3 regions of the Priestia sp. P1_B12_1 genome follow, and region 2 is predicted to be linked to each of the others. Evidence: riboswitches for the same ligand, from Rfam matches in the RefSeq annotation. Region 2 holds a riboswitch; each other region holds the start of a gene.
The links. Region 2 has a riboswitch for lysine ahead of lysA (diaminopimelate decarboxylase). Riboswitches for the same ligand answer to the same signal wherever they lie in the genome.
Positions count from the first base shown of each region.

Region 1: it holds a riboswitch for lysine, as region 2 does, so the genes downstream of both, dapA (4-hydroxy-tetrahydrodipicolinate synthase) here and lysA (diaminopimelate decarboxylase) in region 2, are expected to answer to the same signal.
Region 3: it holds a riboswitch for lysine, as region 2 does, so the genes downstream of both, AC1D0Y_RS04790 (aspartate kinase) here and lysA (diaminopimelate decarboxylase) in region 2, are expected to answer to the same signal.

Region 1 covers NZ_JBFTZR010000010.1:47,817-52,106, forward strand. Annotated here, with positions in the region: gene AC1D0Y_RS23800 (DMT family transporter) at 1-652, shown strand, start outside; gene dapA (4-hydroxy-tetrahydrodipicolinate synthase) at 913-1,800, opposite strand; lysine riboswitch at 1,928-2,106, opposite strand; gene AC1D0Y_RS23810 (hypothetical protein) at 2,365-2,622, opposite strand; gene AC1D0Y_RS23815 (hypothetical protein) at 2,684-2,971, opposite strand; gene AC1D0Y_RS23820 (H-type small acid-soluble spore protein) at 3,377-3,556, shown strand; gene AC1D0Y_RS23825 (hypothetical protein) at 3,681-3,851, shown strand; gene AC1D0Y_RS23830 (DUF3243 domain-containing protein) at 4,100-4,290, opposite strand, start outside.
Region 2 covers NZ_JBFTZR010000003.1:151,707-155,996, reverse strand. Annotated here, with positions in the region: gene AC1D0Y_RS11780 (dicarboxylate/amino acid:cation symporter) at 1-570, opposite strand, end outside; gene lysA (diaminopimelate decarboxylase) at 623-1,951, opposite strand; lysine riboswitch at 2,090-2,272, opposite strand; gene AC1D0Y_RS11770 (CBO0543 family protein) at 2,339-2,851, opposite strand; gene AC1D0Y_RS11765 (NAD(P)/FAD-dependent oxidoreductase) at 3,192-4,290, shown strand, end outside.
Region 3 covers NZ_JBFTZR010000001.1:914,071-918,360, reverse strand. Annotated here, with positions in the region: gene trxA (thioredoxin) at 1-161, shown strand, start outside; gene uvrC (excinuclease ABC subunit UvrC) at 386-2,152, shown strand; lysine riboswitch at 2,218-2,395, shown strand; gene AC1D0Y_RS04790 (aspartate kinase) at 2,537-3,769, shown strand; gene AC1D0Y_RS04785 (YslB family protein) at 3,821-4,290, opposite strand, start outside.

The DNA of each region.
Region 1 (4,290 bases), on a different contig from region 2:
GGGGGCACTAATCGGTATATTAAATGCCAATGGCAATATCCAAATGTCGAAAGCCTTTGAGAAAGGACCTGCGAGTATTACATCTACCATTATTGCGATGAATACAGTCATTGTTGTTATAGCTACATCTTTATTATTTCCTCAATCCATTCCTTTAACAAATTGGATTGGTATCATCATTATTATATTGGCAGCTTGTATTATTCAGTATCAACCAAACAAAACGGCACACATAGAGTATAAATTATGGATTTTGAGCTGCTGTTTAGCTCTTCTATCTATCGGCACAGTTGGTGTTATTATGAAATTCAGCACGTATCAGCACTTTAGCATGGGTGAAATGCTTGTTTCAATGTATGGTGGAGGAGCTGTCTATTTAAGTTCATTAGCTCGGAAAGAATTTAAAAAATTAACTGCACATAAAATTGAAATAAAGATAGGTATACTAGTTGGTATATTAAGTACGATTGGTTACAGCTGTTATTTATTCGCCCTAAAGGAAGGTCCATCAAGTGTGGTTTATCCAATCATTAGTTTAAATTGTATTGTTGTTTTAATTGGGAGCTTAATTATCTTTAAAGAAAGACTTAGAAAATATCAATTGATAGGAATTATTCTTACTTTATGCGGAATCGTATTGACTAAGATATAAGTTTTTGGACCAATACCAACAGAAGAACAAACATATAGTGAAATAGGTCTCCCTCTGTATGGCAACTGAAGATGTATATAGTATACATACATAAAAAATAGAAAAACTCCCCCAATGCGTTAAGGGAGTTTTTCTATTTTTAGGAGTTAGCTAAATAATGATTCATCCATCTTGAGCTTTGGGCACCAATCTTGCCTTAATGCATCGATTGAATCGGTCGTTTTAGCTATGCTCTCTCTTCTAATCTGTTTTTATTTATTTCAACAGGTAACGTTAATGCCACTAGTTTGCAGAACTTCTTCTAGCACACTTTGCTCTTTATTGCTTAAAGGAACCATTGGCAAACGAACACCGCCAACTTGTATTCCACTTAGATTTAATGCAGCTTTTACTGGTGAAGGACTTGGCGCAATAAATAATGCTCTCATAATTGGAAGCAGATTGCGATGTGTAGCAGCAGCTTTTTTGACATCGCCATTTTTGAAGGCATTAATCATTTCTTGCATATCATTGCCAATGATGTGGGAAGCAACTGAAATAACTCCTGCCCCGCCAATTGCTAATACTGGTATTGTTAACCCATCATCGCCGCTGTATAGTGTAAAGTCGCTAGGTGTTTTGCTAATAATCTCTGCCATGGCATCCAAGGTGCCACTTGCTTCCTTAATTGATACAACATTAGGAATCTCTGATAGACGAACAATTGTTTCAACAGAAATGTTAACTACGCTTCGCCCTGGGATATTGTAAAGCATAACTGGTAAAGAGGTTGACTGGGCAATCGTTTTAAAGTGCTGGTACAAGCCTTCTTGAGACGGCTTATTATAGTATGGAGCAACGAGCATAATACCATCGACTCCTGTTTCCTCTGCAAGTTTTGTTAAGCTAATCGAAGCTTGCGTGTTGTTTGAGCCAGTTCCAGCGATGACGTGGACTCTTCCCGCAGCAGCTTCTACCACACATTGGAATAATTTAATTTTTTCTTCTGTGGTTAATGTTGGAGACTCTCCAGTTGTACCAGCTACAACTAAGCTATCTGTGCCATTTGTAATTAAATGCTCAACTAACGTTTTCGTCGCGTTAAAATCAATTTCGCCATTCTGATCAAACGGGGTAACCATTGCTGTTAATACTTGGCCAAAATTCATAACTACACACCCTTTATAAATTTTTAAAAATTAGAGGGGTTAGGGCCATTCATAAAAAACGCAAAAAAGCAGCAACGAGGGATTCGTTGCTGCAGTAGAAACAATATTTATCAAAAATAGTTTCCGTGCGTAAGATAGCCCTCCATACAGTTTCCCATATGACAGTTCTGTATTTATTCAACAGCAGAACCAGCTTCAAGAACATGAGATTCTTTCAGCTTCGGCAAATACCCCTTTCCACAATTGTCATTGGATCTCATTCTCCTCAAATTGTATACTTATGATCTTTGCGCCTCTATCCTCACTTCAAAAAATATTGAAATAAGAAAATATTTAATTGAATTTAATATAACAGTAAATTTCCTTTCACGCAAGATTCATTTAAGTGTAATTTTATGGAAAACATGTAATTAAGTCCTTACACTTATTTTTGAGAGAATGCCTCCGGATTATTGACTCAAAGCCACAATCTCAGTATCACTCATATTACTATTTCACCTTTCATCTTGCTATTCACCACATGTTTTAACTTACATATTATGCACATCATAAAAAGCCACCCGCTTAGAGTGACTTAGCATTAGGTTTATTCTTTACTTCATCAGGTACGTAATCTAAAAGTACGGATATTATTGTATTAAAATGCCATGGAGTAAGATTGTTGCCAGCACTTTCTTTTAACTCAGTTCTTAGCTTTTCACCCCATATAGGATATTTATTGTTGCTTTTTGCTTCCTCTAACATATAATCGACTACATTTAGTACTTTATAATATTCATTTTCTTTTGCGCTAATATAATAATCCTTTTGTTTATAGTTCATATCTCCAATCCCCTTTTGGTTATTTATGAACAATAAATTTTTTCATAAGGTAGCATCAAATTTAGACTATATCTCTTATTTCCTTATAACATCTACATTGGTTTAAATAGTTTATAATATCTTGGTTATTTACGTCTTTGATATTATCTCCAAAAAGTTCAACGGCACTTTCTAAACGTTCCCTGTTATTATCAATCGTTAGTATATATTGAAGTGCATCAGCTACTGGTGCATTATGGTATGTACGACGCACGAAATACTCTTCGATTGCCTTATTTAAGCATTCTGATTCAGCCTTTCTAAATTTAGCTTCTGACCTTTGAAGGTTCTTTACCTCCATCTCTATCATAAACCCCTCATCCTCTCCAATTTAATTTACTATTTTATTCCCCTACTAGAAGTAAAATAAAACTTAGTTTGTATACAAATTAATATATTTTCTCAAAATAAAAAACACCTGTGAAGACAGATGTTTTTTGTAAACTTAACATATTAAAGGAGAAACGATTTGTCAGCAAAAGGAGGAATCAGATTAGGTACAGTATGTGCTTATTTTTCGTATTTATACGTATTCGAATTAAAGAATAAAATGAGGTTAAGCAAACCCATTGATGTTCGATTTTTTCAAGGTTAAAGGATAGATTAATTTTTGAGGGAATGAGTTGTAGCATGTAGTCAAATTATTGTTGGGGAAATATAGCTTTATCTTTTAATTGATGCATTGCAGGGACATACTAAAAAATGAGGTGATAATATGGAAATAAATCGAGCTAAGCAAATTCTTTCTTCACCCAAGGAAATTGATGTGCATTACCACGGAGTTCCTATTTGGATTAAAAGTGTAGATGAAACATCAAGTATGGCTATCGTTCATGCGAGAGGAACACATGATGAAAACCGTATGGTTCCAGTCCTTGATTTAGAAGAAAAATAAAAAATAAAAAATAATAAAGGAATAATATAGAATTTTTACATTCTTTTGTTCCATCTCCAAATAGAACCGAATAACTGATACCATATTTCTCTAAGCTTTATTTATAAGAAAAAAGAGGTGCAGCATGAAAGAGAAAAAAGAACCACAATTCAGAAGTGGCGAGCTAGAAAATACGGAACTAAAAGGCTATTATGGAATGGATCCTGAAACTAGCCTTCAATCTGTTAATTTTGCTACGACGGAGAACCCATACTTAAATGAACATTACCAGGAAGATTCTAAAGAAAATGAATAAAGAGAGAAGAAAATAACCGATCTTTATTTCTTTTCTTTAGTTATACATTCTTAATAAGTTGTCAATAAAAGGGGTTGCAGATACCATATTTCAATCTCGGCTTATTCTTACTTCTGCAAAGATATTACCTAACACATAACGAATATAAAGAGCCAATTGTTTTACGCAAGTGGCTCTTTGCTACGTTAATTGAATACGCTTGAATCCTTAATAAATAATGGCAAGTAACAATTTATTAGGGATTTAGATTAGTCTTTAACTAATTTAACAAGCATATGAGCAAGATGATGTTGTTCTTCCTCATTTCCAACTTTCCATAACTCATGTAACAAGTATTGCTCTTCATTTTTGGGCTCCTCATGTGTTGCGAGATAATCAGCTATTTTTTTAGCTGCTAGAGCTAATTGATTATCATTTAACCCTAGTTTCTCACCTTTTG
Region 2 (4,290 bases):
TTTAACAACCTTCATCGATACTTCTTGACCGGAAGTCAGAAATTTCACCATGGGCTGTCCTTTTTCGCCAGCCATCGTTGTAGCAATACCGAAAATAACGGCAAAGACAATTAATTGTAAAATGTGCTCTTTCGAAAATAACTGAACAAAATCAGGTACAGTAAATGTACTAACAAGCTGAGTTAAAAGCGTCATTTTTTCAGCTGTATTTTCACTGTCACCCATCAATTCTTTAATGGCAGAAGTATCTACATTATGTAGCGGATTGTAAAGTGATGCGCCTAAAAAGCCTAAAACGGCTGAAACAGCAGCAGTGGCGATAAACACAACGGCGATACCTAGCATAATTTTACCAAGACGCTTCATTTCATTCATGTTTGCGATCGCCGAAGCCACACTAAAAAAGACAAGGGGAACGATAATCATGAACATCAAATTAAGAAACAAATCACCAAAGGGCTTTACGACTGCCACATCGGGCCCGATAGCATATCCTGCTATCCCGCCAATTAAAATAGCGAGAAGCAGAATAAGCGATGATCTGTACGTTTTAAATACACTTAAAACCATAGTTAGATTTCCTCCAAACAACAATAGCTTCTTTACTACGCAAGAACAGCTATTATTTGCTCATTGCATACGTAGTAACGACTGGCTTTACATCTTTACGCACCAAATCTTCGTATGTTTCTCGCTCTACAGCAAGACGAGCTTCTCCATTTTTTACAAATACAACAGCAGGGCGCGGAATACGGTTGTAATTGCTAGCCATTGAATAGTTGTAGGCACCTGTAGAGGACACTGCTAATAAATCTCCTTGATTAACGCGCGGTAAATCAATATCCCAAATAAGCATATCTCCTGATTCACAGCATTTACCCGCAATTGATACTGTTTCATCTTTTTTATCCGTCACTCTATTAGCCAAGACAGCTTCATGTTTTGCATCGTAAAGAGCAGGACGGATATTATCGGTCATACCGCCGTCAATTCCTACGTATTTTCGTACACCTGGAATCTCCTTCGTTGATCCAATTGTATAAAGCGTTGTACCTGCTTCTCCTACGATGCTTCTTCCAGGCTCAATCCAGACTTCTGGAAGGGTATAGTTCTGTTCAGTTAACGTGCGGCTTAGCTTTTCTGTCAGTGCATCTACATAATACTCAACTGGAAGAGGAGAGTCGCTTTCGGTATAACGAATACCAAAACCACCACCTACGTTTAAAACTTTTACTTCAAATTCCATTTTATCACGAATGCTGAATAAGAAATCAGTTAAAATATCAATGGCGCGAGAAAAACCATCTACTTCAAAAATTTGCGAACCAATATGACAATGAATGCCTAAAAGATCGTAGTAAGGCTTTTCTAACGCAGAACTTACCGCTTTCATGGCTTGGTCATTGGAAAGACCAAATCCAAACTTGGAGTCTTCCTGTCCGGTCATAATATATTCATGTGTATGGGCTTCAATCCCTGGAGTAACACGCAGAAGAATAGATGCTTTCTGTTTGCGCTCAGCTGCTAAGGCATGCAAAACTTCAAGTTCGGTAAAGTTATCAACAACAAAACAGCCAATATTCGCATCAAGAGCCATTTCCATTTCTTCAATCGTTTTATTATTGCCGTGAAAATGAATGCGTTCAGCTGGATATCCAGCTTCAAGCGCTGTAAATAATTCGCCTCCTGAGACCACATCTAGTGACATATCAAGCTTCGTTAAAAGGCTAGCCATTTCCATACAAAGAAAGGCTTTCCCTGCATAGGCGATTTGATATGAAAATCCGCTTCTTCGAAAGGCTGAATGGAAGGCCTTGCATTTCGTCTCAATTAATTCTTGATCGTAGATGTATAGGGGAGTGCCGTATTGTTTTTTCAGTTCGACCGTATCGCACTGCCCAATTTCTAAATGATTGCTGCTGTTAATTTTACTCGTTCCATGTAAGTACATAATCCGTATCCCTCCATTTAAATCATTCAACTATAACTTTGATGGTCAGTAGAAAAACACAAAAAAGACCCGTGAAGTGATGTTCACGCGTCTTGGTTTCATAATAATAAAATATTATTACATTCTAGGCATCAACATCTCTTCAATAGCTCTCCACAAACCAAATGGTTTGTGACAGCTCAGCATTTATTCAATACTGAACCAGTATATGAACACAATGGATGTTTATATACTTCGGCACGAAATCCCTTTTACTTATCTTCACAGACTCCATTAGTCTCCAATAAGTGACTCTTGATTTCATGCACCTCTATTCTCAGAGAGGAAAATTATATTTAAATGTAATTTCTATTATATTTCCTTTTCCTCCGTCTAGTCAATGAAAAGTTAAGGCATAGGAATATCAAAAAGAATAAATAAGAAAGCTATAAAGCTTCCAGATAGAACCCAAGCACCCAGCGCTGTCTTTTGATGAATGACTAAAAGTGAGAACGTGACAATATTGAAGAGAAAAGAACACAGCAGCGACCATCCATAATGATGAGTAATACTGTGATTAACATAAGCAATGAACTCAATCACAGTAAATAAAAGCGCCCACAAAAGAATCCACCACATCCGGCCGCTTACATGCAGCGGCAGCCTTCCTAAAAAAACTGGTATAACAAACGGATAAATAATTAAGGTTATTCCAAGGGAAACCATGAGGTGATCGGGTAGAAAAAGGTGATCAATACCAACAGGGTGAAATACCCATACGCGGTGATGAAACAGCAGTACTTCATAAAGCAAATTCCCCGTGACCCAAAACAGCAAAGTAGGATAGTATTCTTGATACCTGCGCCACTTGCCAAATAGTAAACCAAGAATGATAAAAAATAATACAAATGAAGATTGCATACGCTCTCCTTAAAATAATGGTTATTTCTTTTTATTTACATATTATAGAAATTTTATTCTCTTTGCTTTTATTCAGAAACTATAATAGAAAAGCCGTAAGCAGCAGCGTTAAAGACGTACTACCACTATTTGTGGCTTTCTTCACGCTGCTATAATCTTCGTAAAGGAACTTCTACCGCTTTTGTTTACGAGATGAAAGGAGCTGCTATATGTTAAAGTCAGCAAGACGTAAAAATAAGCTCGAAATAGCTCAGCCTAGTATGTGACTTCTTTTTTTGCTATGCTAAAATTGCATACATATAGCATAAGAATACTAGAAGAAAGAAAAGGGTGTTTTGGTATGAAAACATACATCGTAGTTGGAGCTGGGGTACTTGGAGCTTCTACTGCATATCATTTAGCAAAAGCAGGAGCAGATGTGACATTGGTAGATCGCAAGGATGCTGGTCAAGCTACTGATGCAGCAGCAGGAATTGTTTGTCCATGGCTTTCGCAGCGTCGAAATAAAGCATGGTACCGCTTAGCAAAAGGCGGCGCCAAGTACTATCAAACATTAATTCAGCAATTAGAAGACGATGGAGAAACGGATACAGGATATAAGCAAGTGGGAGCAATTAGCTTACATACTGATGAACAAAAGCTTAAAAAAATGGAAGAACGAGCATATAAACGTCGGGAAGAAGCTCCTGAAATAGGCGAGATTACACGTTTATCCGCTAAAGAAACACAGGCTTTGTTTCCGGTTCTTTCAGAAGAATACAGTTCAGTTCATATTAGTGGAGCCGCTCGCGTTAACGGAAGAGCTCTTCGAAACGCACTTGTGAATGCAGCGAAGAAAAACGGTGCAAAAATAATAGAAGGAAACGCAGAACTTCTTTATGAAAATAATCGAGTAACGGGCGTTGCCGTAAATGGACAAACCCTTCTAGCAAGTACAACAATCGTGACAGCAGGAGCGTGGGCAAATCAATTGCTAGAGCCTCTTGGAGTAAAATTTTTAGCAAGCTTTCAAAAAGCGCAAATTGTTCACTTACATCTCCCTGATTTAGATACAAAAGACTGGCCCGTTGTGATGCCTCCAAGCGACCAATATATACTTTCATTTGAACAAGGTCAAATTGTTATTGGAGCAACACATGAAAACGACACGGATTATGACTTGCGAGTAACTGCTGGTGGGCTTCATGAAATTTTTTCAAAGGCCTTATCAATTGCTCCCGGCTTAACAGAAAGCACAGTTTTAGAAACAAGGGTAGGGTTTCGACCATTTACTCCAGGCTTCTTGCCAGTCATTGGAGCTCTTCCGGCTTACGAAGGAATACTAGTAGCCAATGGTCTCGGAGCTTCAGGCTTAACGTCGGGTCCTTATCTTGGTTCAGAGCTTGCTAAATTAGCACTTGAAATGGAAATGGAAATGGATCTTAGCGACTATGATGTAA
Region 3 (4,290 bases), on a different contig from region 2:
TCGTGAAAGTAGACGTTGATGAAAACCAAGAAACAGCTGGAAAATTTGGTGTTATGAGTATCCCAACTTTAGTATTATTTAAAGATGGAGAGAAAGTTGATCAAGTAGTTGGTTTCCAACCAAAAGAAGCATTAACAGAATTAATTAATAAACACGCGTAAGTCAAAACCTAGCTCAGGCTAGGTTTTTTCTTTTTCTCCACTTTTTCTCTTTTGGGAATACTTTTATTTAGCGAATATGCGTTCGTTTGTTTTATACTAGATGTAAGGAACACCGTCACAAATCTGGCTTATGTGCATGTATTGTAAAGCAGAAAAGAATGTAGGCTACGCTTCATAAGCGAATGTATAGATGGACAGAGTAAGAGAAGAGGAAGGAGAAAAGTATGAATGATTATTTAAAAGAAAAGCTGGCTATTTTACCGGATCAGCCCGGCTGCTACTTGATGAAAGATAAATATGGAACGGTCATTTACGTAGGAAAAGCAAAAGTATTAAAAAATCGAGTGCGCTCCTACTTTACCGGATCTCATGACGGAAAGACGCTTCGACTTGTAAACGACATTGTCGATTTTGAATATATCGTCACATCTTCTAATTTAGAAGCGCTTATTTTAGAAATGAATTTAATTAAAAAGCATGATCCAAAATACAATATCATGCTTAAAGATGATAAGGGCTATCCCTTTATTAAGATTACAGCTGAAAAACAGCCCCGGCTTGTTATTACAAGAAAAATAAAAAAAGATAAAGGGAAATACTTCGGTCCTTATCCTAACGTTCAAGCTGCAAATGAAACCAAGCGGCTTCTTGATCGCATTTATCCACTAAGAAAGTGCTCTACCATGCCAGACAGACCTTGTTTGTATTACCATATCGGGCAATGTCTAGCTCCTTGCGTAAAAGAAGTAAAAGAAGAGCAAAACAAACAAATTATTGAAAATATCACTCGGTTTTTAAATGGTGGATATGAGCATGTCAAAACAGAGTTAACTGAAAAAATGTTAAAAGCTTCAGAAGAACTTGACTTTGAAAGGGCTAAAGAATATCGAGATCAAATTGCTCATATTGAAGCGACAATGGAAAAGCAAAAAGTAACGTTTAATGATTTTGTTAATCGAGATGTGTTTGGCTATTCTTATGATAAAGGCTGGATGTGTGTTCAAGTTTTCTTTATTCGCCAAGGGAAATTAATTGAGCGAGAAGTTTCTATGTTTCCTTTTTATAAAGAGCCAGAAGAAGATTTCTTAACTTTTATCGGTCAGTTTTATGCCAAAAATATTAAGCCAAAAGAAGTGCTGGTTCCAGCAACGATTGATGCAGAGTTAGCTGAGAAATTAGTAGAAGTAGAGGTTCAGCATCCAAAGCGAGGCAAAAAGAAAGAATTAGTAGAACTTGCGTGTAAAAATGCAAAAATTGCGCTCGGTGAAAAATTCTATTTAATTGAACGAGATGAAGAGCGCACGGTTGGCGCAGTTGAACGGTTAGGAGAAGAGCTTGGAATTGCAGCGCCTTACCGGATTGAAGCATTTGATAACTCAAATATTCAAGGGACAGATCCCGTTTCTGCGATGATTGTTTTTGTTGATGGGAAACCGGAAAAGAAAGAATATCGCAAATATAAAATTAAGACCGTAAAGGGACCAGATGATTACAGTTCCATGAGAGAAGTCGTTCGCAGACGGTATTCCAGAGCGTTAAAAGAAGGTCTTCCGCTTCCAGATTTAATTGTTGTAGATGGGGGCAAAGGGCATTTAGCTGCAGTACAGGACGTTCTCGAAAATGAATTGGGACTTTTAGTGCCTACAGCAGGTCTTGTCAAAGATGATAAGCACAGAACCTCCAACCTGATGATTGGTGAGCCTCCTCAAATCATACCGCTTGAACGCAATAGTCAAGAATTTTATTTGCTTCAGCGAATTCAAGATGAAGTTCACCGCTTTGCGATTACTTTCCACCGTCAAGTGCGCTCTAAGTCCGCTTTTCAGTCTGTTCTGGACGACATTCCGGGAGTGGGAGAAAAGCGTAAAAAAGCTTTGTTAAAGTATTTTGGTTCGGTGAAAAAATTGAAAGAAGCAACGGTTGATGATATTCGAAATTCAGGTGTTCCTCAAAACATTGCTGAAAAAATTTATGAAACATTACAAAAATAGTCTTGAAATAATAGAAAATATTTGATAAGCTATTAACTAATTTCATACGACACTTCATCAAATGAAGTGAAGATAGAGGTGCAAATTTAATCAGTACGTATCAGGAAGGGTATGAGCCCTTATGAATGAGACGGAAAGGGAAATTTGCCGAAGTGAACATTACCTCATAGTAATGATTGCTGGTTCTGCGTTGAATAAACGTAGGATTGTCAAGATGTAGATTCTTGGAGAGCTATCTCACGGCAGTGGACGGTTATGTTTTATAATTTTCGTTCGTTAAGCAATGAGAGCTCATCTCATTGCTTTTTTTATTGTCTGAGTAAAAAAATTTAGCTTCTCATCATCCTGCATATGCAAATTTATTGAAAAGGAATGAACAAAATTATGGCATTAATCGTTCAAAAATTTGGTGGAACATCTGTTGGTTCTGTTGAACGTATCCAACATGTAGCAAACCGTGTTATTCAAGAAGCAGAGCGCGGTAACCAAGTAGTTGTTGTTGTATCGGCAATGGGCAAAACGACAGATGCACTGGTGAAATTAGCAAGTGATATTACGGACAGTCCAAGCAAACGCGAAATGGATATGCTTCTTACAACTGGAGAACAAGTAACGATTTCCCTGTTAACAATGGCCCTTCAATATAAAGGGTATGAAGCAACTTCGCTAACAGGTTGGCAAGCTGGTATCCAGACGGAAGCAGTTCACAGCAATGCACGAATCCAGCACATTGACACGACACGTATTCAAAGCCAATTAGATAGAGGCCGAATCGTAGTAGTAGCTGGATTCCAAGGCTGTTCAGAAGATGGAAGCATTACAACATTAGGTCGAGGCGGCTCTGACACTACGGCAGTAGCTCTTGCCGCAGCATTAAAAGCTGCAAAATGTGATATTTATACAGACGTAACAGGAGTGTTTACGACAGATCCGCGCTATGTAGAAGATGCTCGTAAGCTTCACTCTATTTCATATGACGAAATGTTAGAATTAGCTAATTTGGGAGCAGGGGTGCTGCATCCGCGCGCTGTTGAGTTTGCAAAAAATTATCAGATACCGCTAGAAGTGCGTTCAAGCTTAGAAAACGAGAATGGAACGATTGTTGAGGAGGAAGTTTCAATGGAACAAAACTTAGTCGTAAGAGGAATTGCGTTTGAAGATAATATTTCACGAGTGACAATTGAAGGGTTAAACAATGAGTTGCAAACTCTTTCTACTATTTTTACAGCATTAGCAAAAGAACAGTTAAATGTGGACATTATTATTCAAAACGTAACGGCTAATAATCGTCTCTCTATCTCATTTTCTATTAAAACCGTAGACGTAGATGCCGCTCTTGCCGTCTTAAAAGAGTATAAATCTACTTTAGGATATACGCGTATTGAACATGAAAGCGGTCTGGCTAAAGTATCAATTGTCGGCTCTGGCATGATTTCTAATCCAGGCGTTGCAGCCGAAATGTTTGAAGTGCTGGCAGGGGAGAAAATTGAAGTGAAGATGGTCAGCACGTCTGAAATTAAAGTATCTACAGTTGTACCGCACGCTGATATGGTAAAAGCTGTTGAGACGCTTCACGTAGCATTTGAATTAGAAGAGCAGCAAGCAGTGCACGTATAAAGAAGAGAAAAAAGACGTGGTATCTCCACGTCTTTTATATATACGTATTTCCTACTTTTTATAGCGCTCCGCGCGTGTTTCGGTAGGTAAGATATCTTTTCGGTCCCACTGCACGGAAATCAGCACTTTTCCGTTCTTTTCTTTATGTGTTAAGTAGGCTTCTGTTAGGCAGTTGTTTTGACGCTGAATCTGTTCAGCCACAAATCCTGACTCAAGATGAAACGAACAAGTTTCCTGCTGAAATCTTTTGCTGACCACATCACCTGATAACTCAAGCTCGAGTGAATATTTATCTTTTTTTGCAAGCGTCAGTGTTCCCCAGGAAGCTGCTTTAAAAAAAGCGACGATTTCATCCATTGTATTTAATGGGTATTTCCGCGCAAGGTGTTTTCCTGCCCAGTATGAAATGGTATTTGTTTCGTCTCCAAGAAGCTCTGGAATTAACACGTCACGCAAAAGGCTGTATCCGAAATATGAAACGTGATCAAGAGTTCTCTCTGTTTCAGCTGTGACGTTAGGTT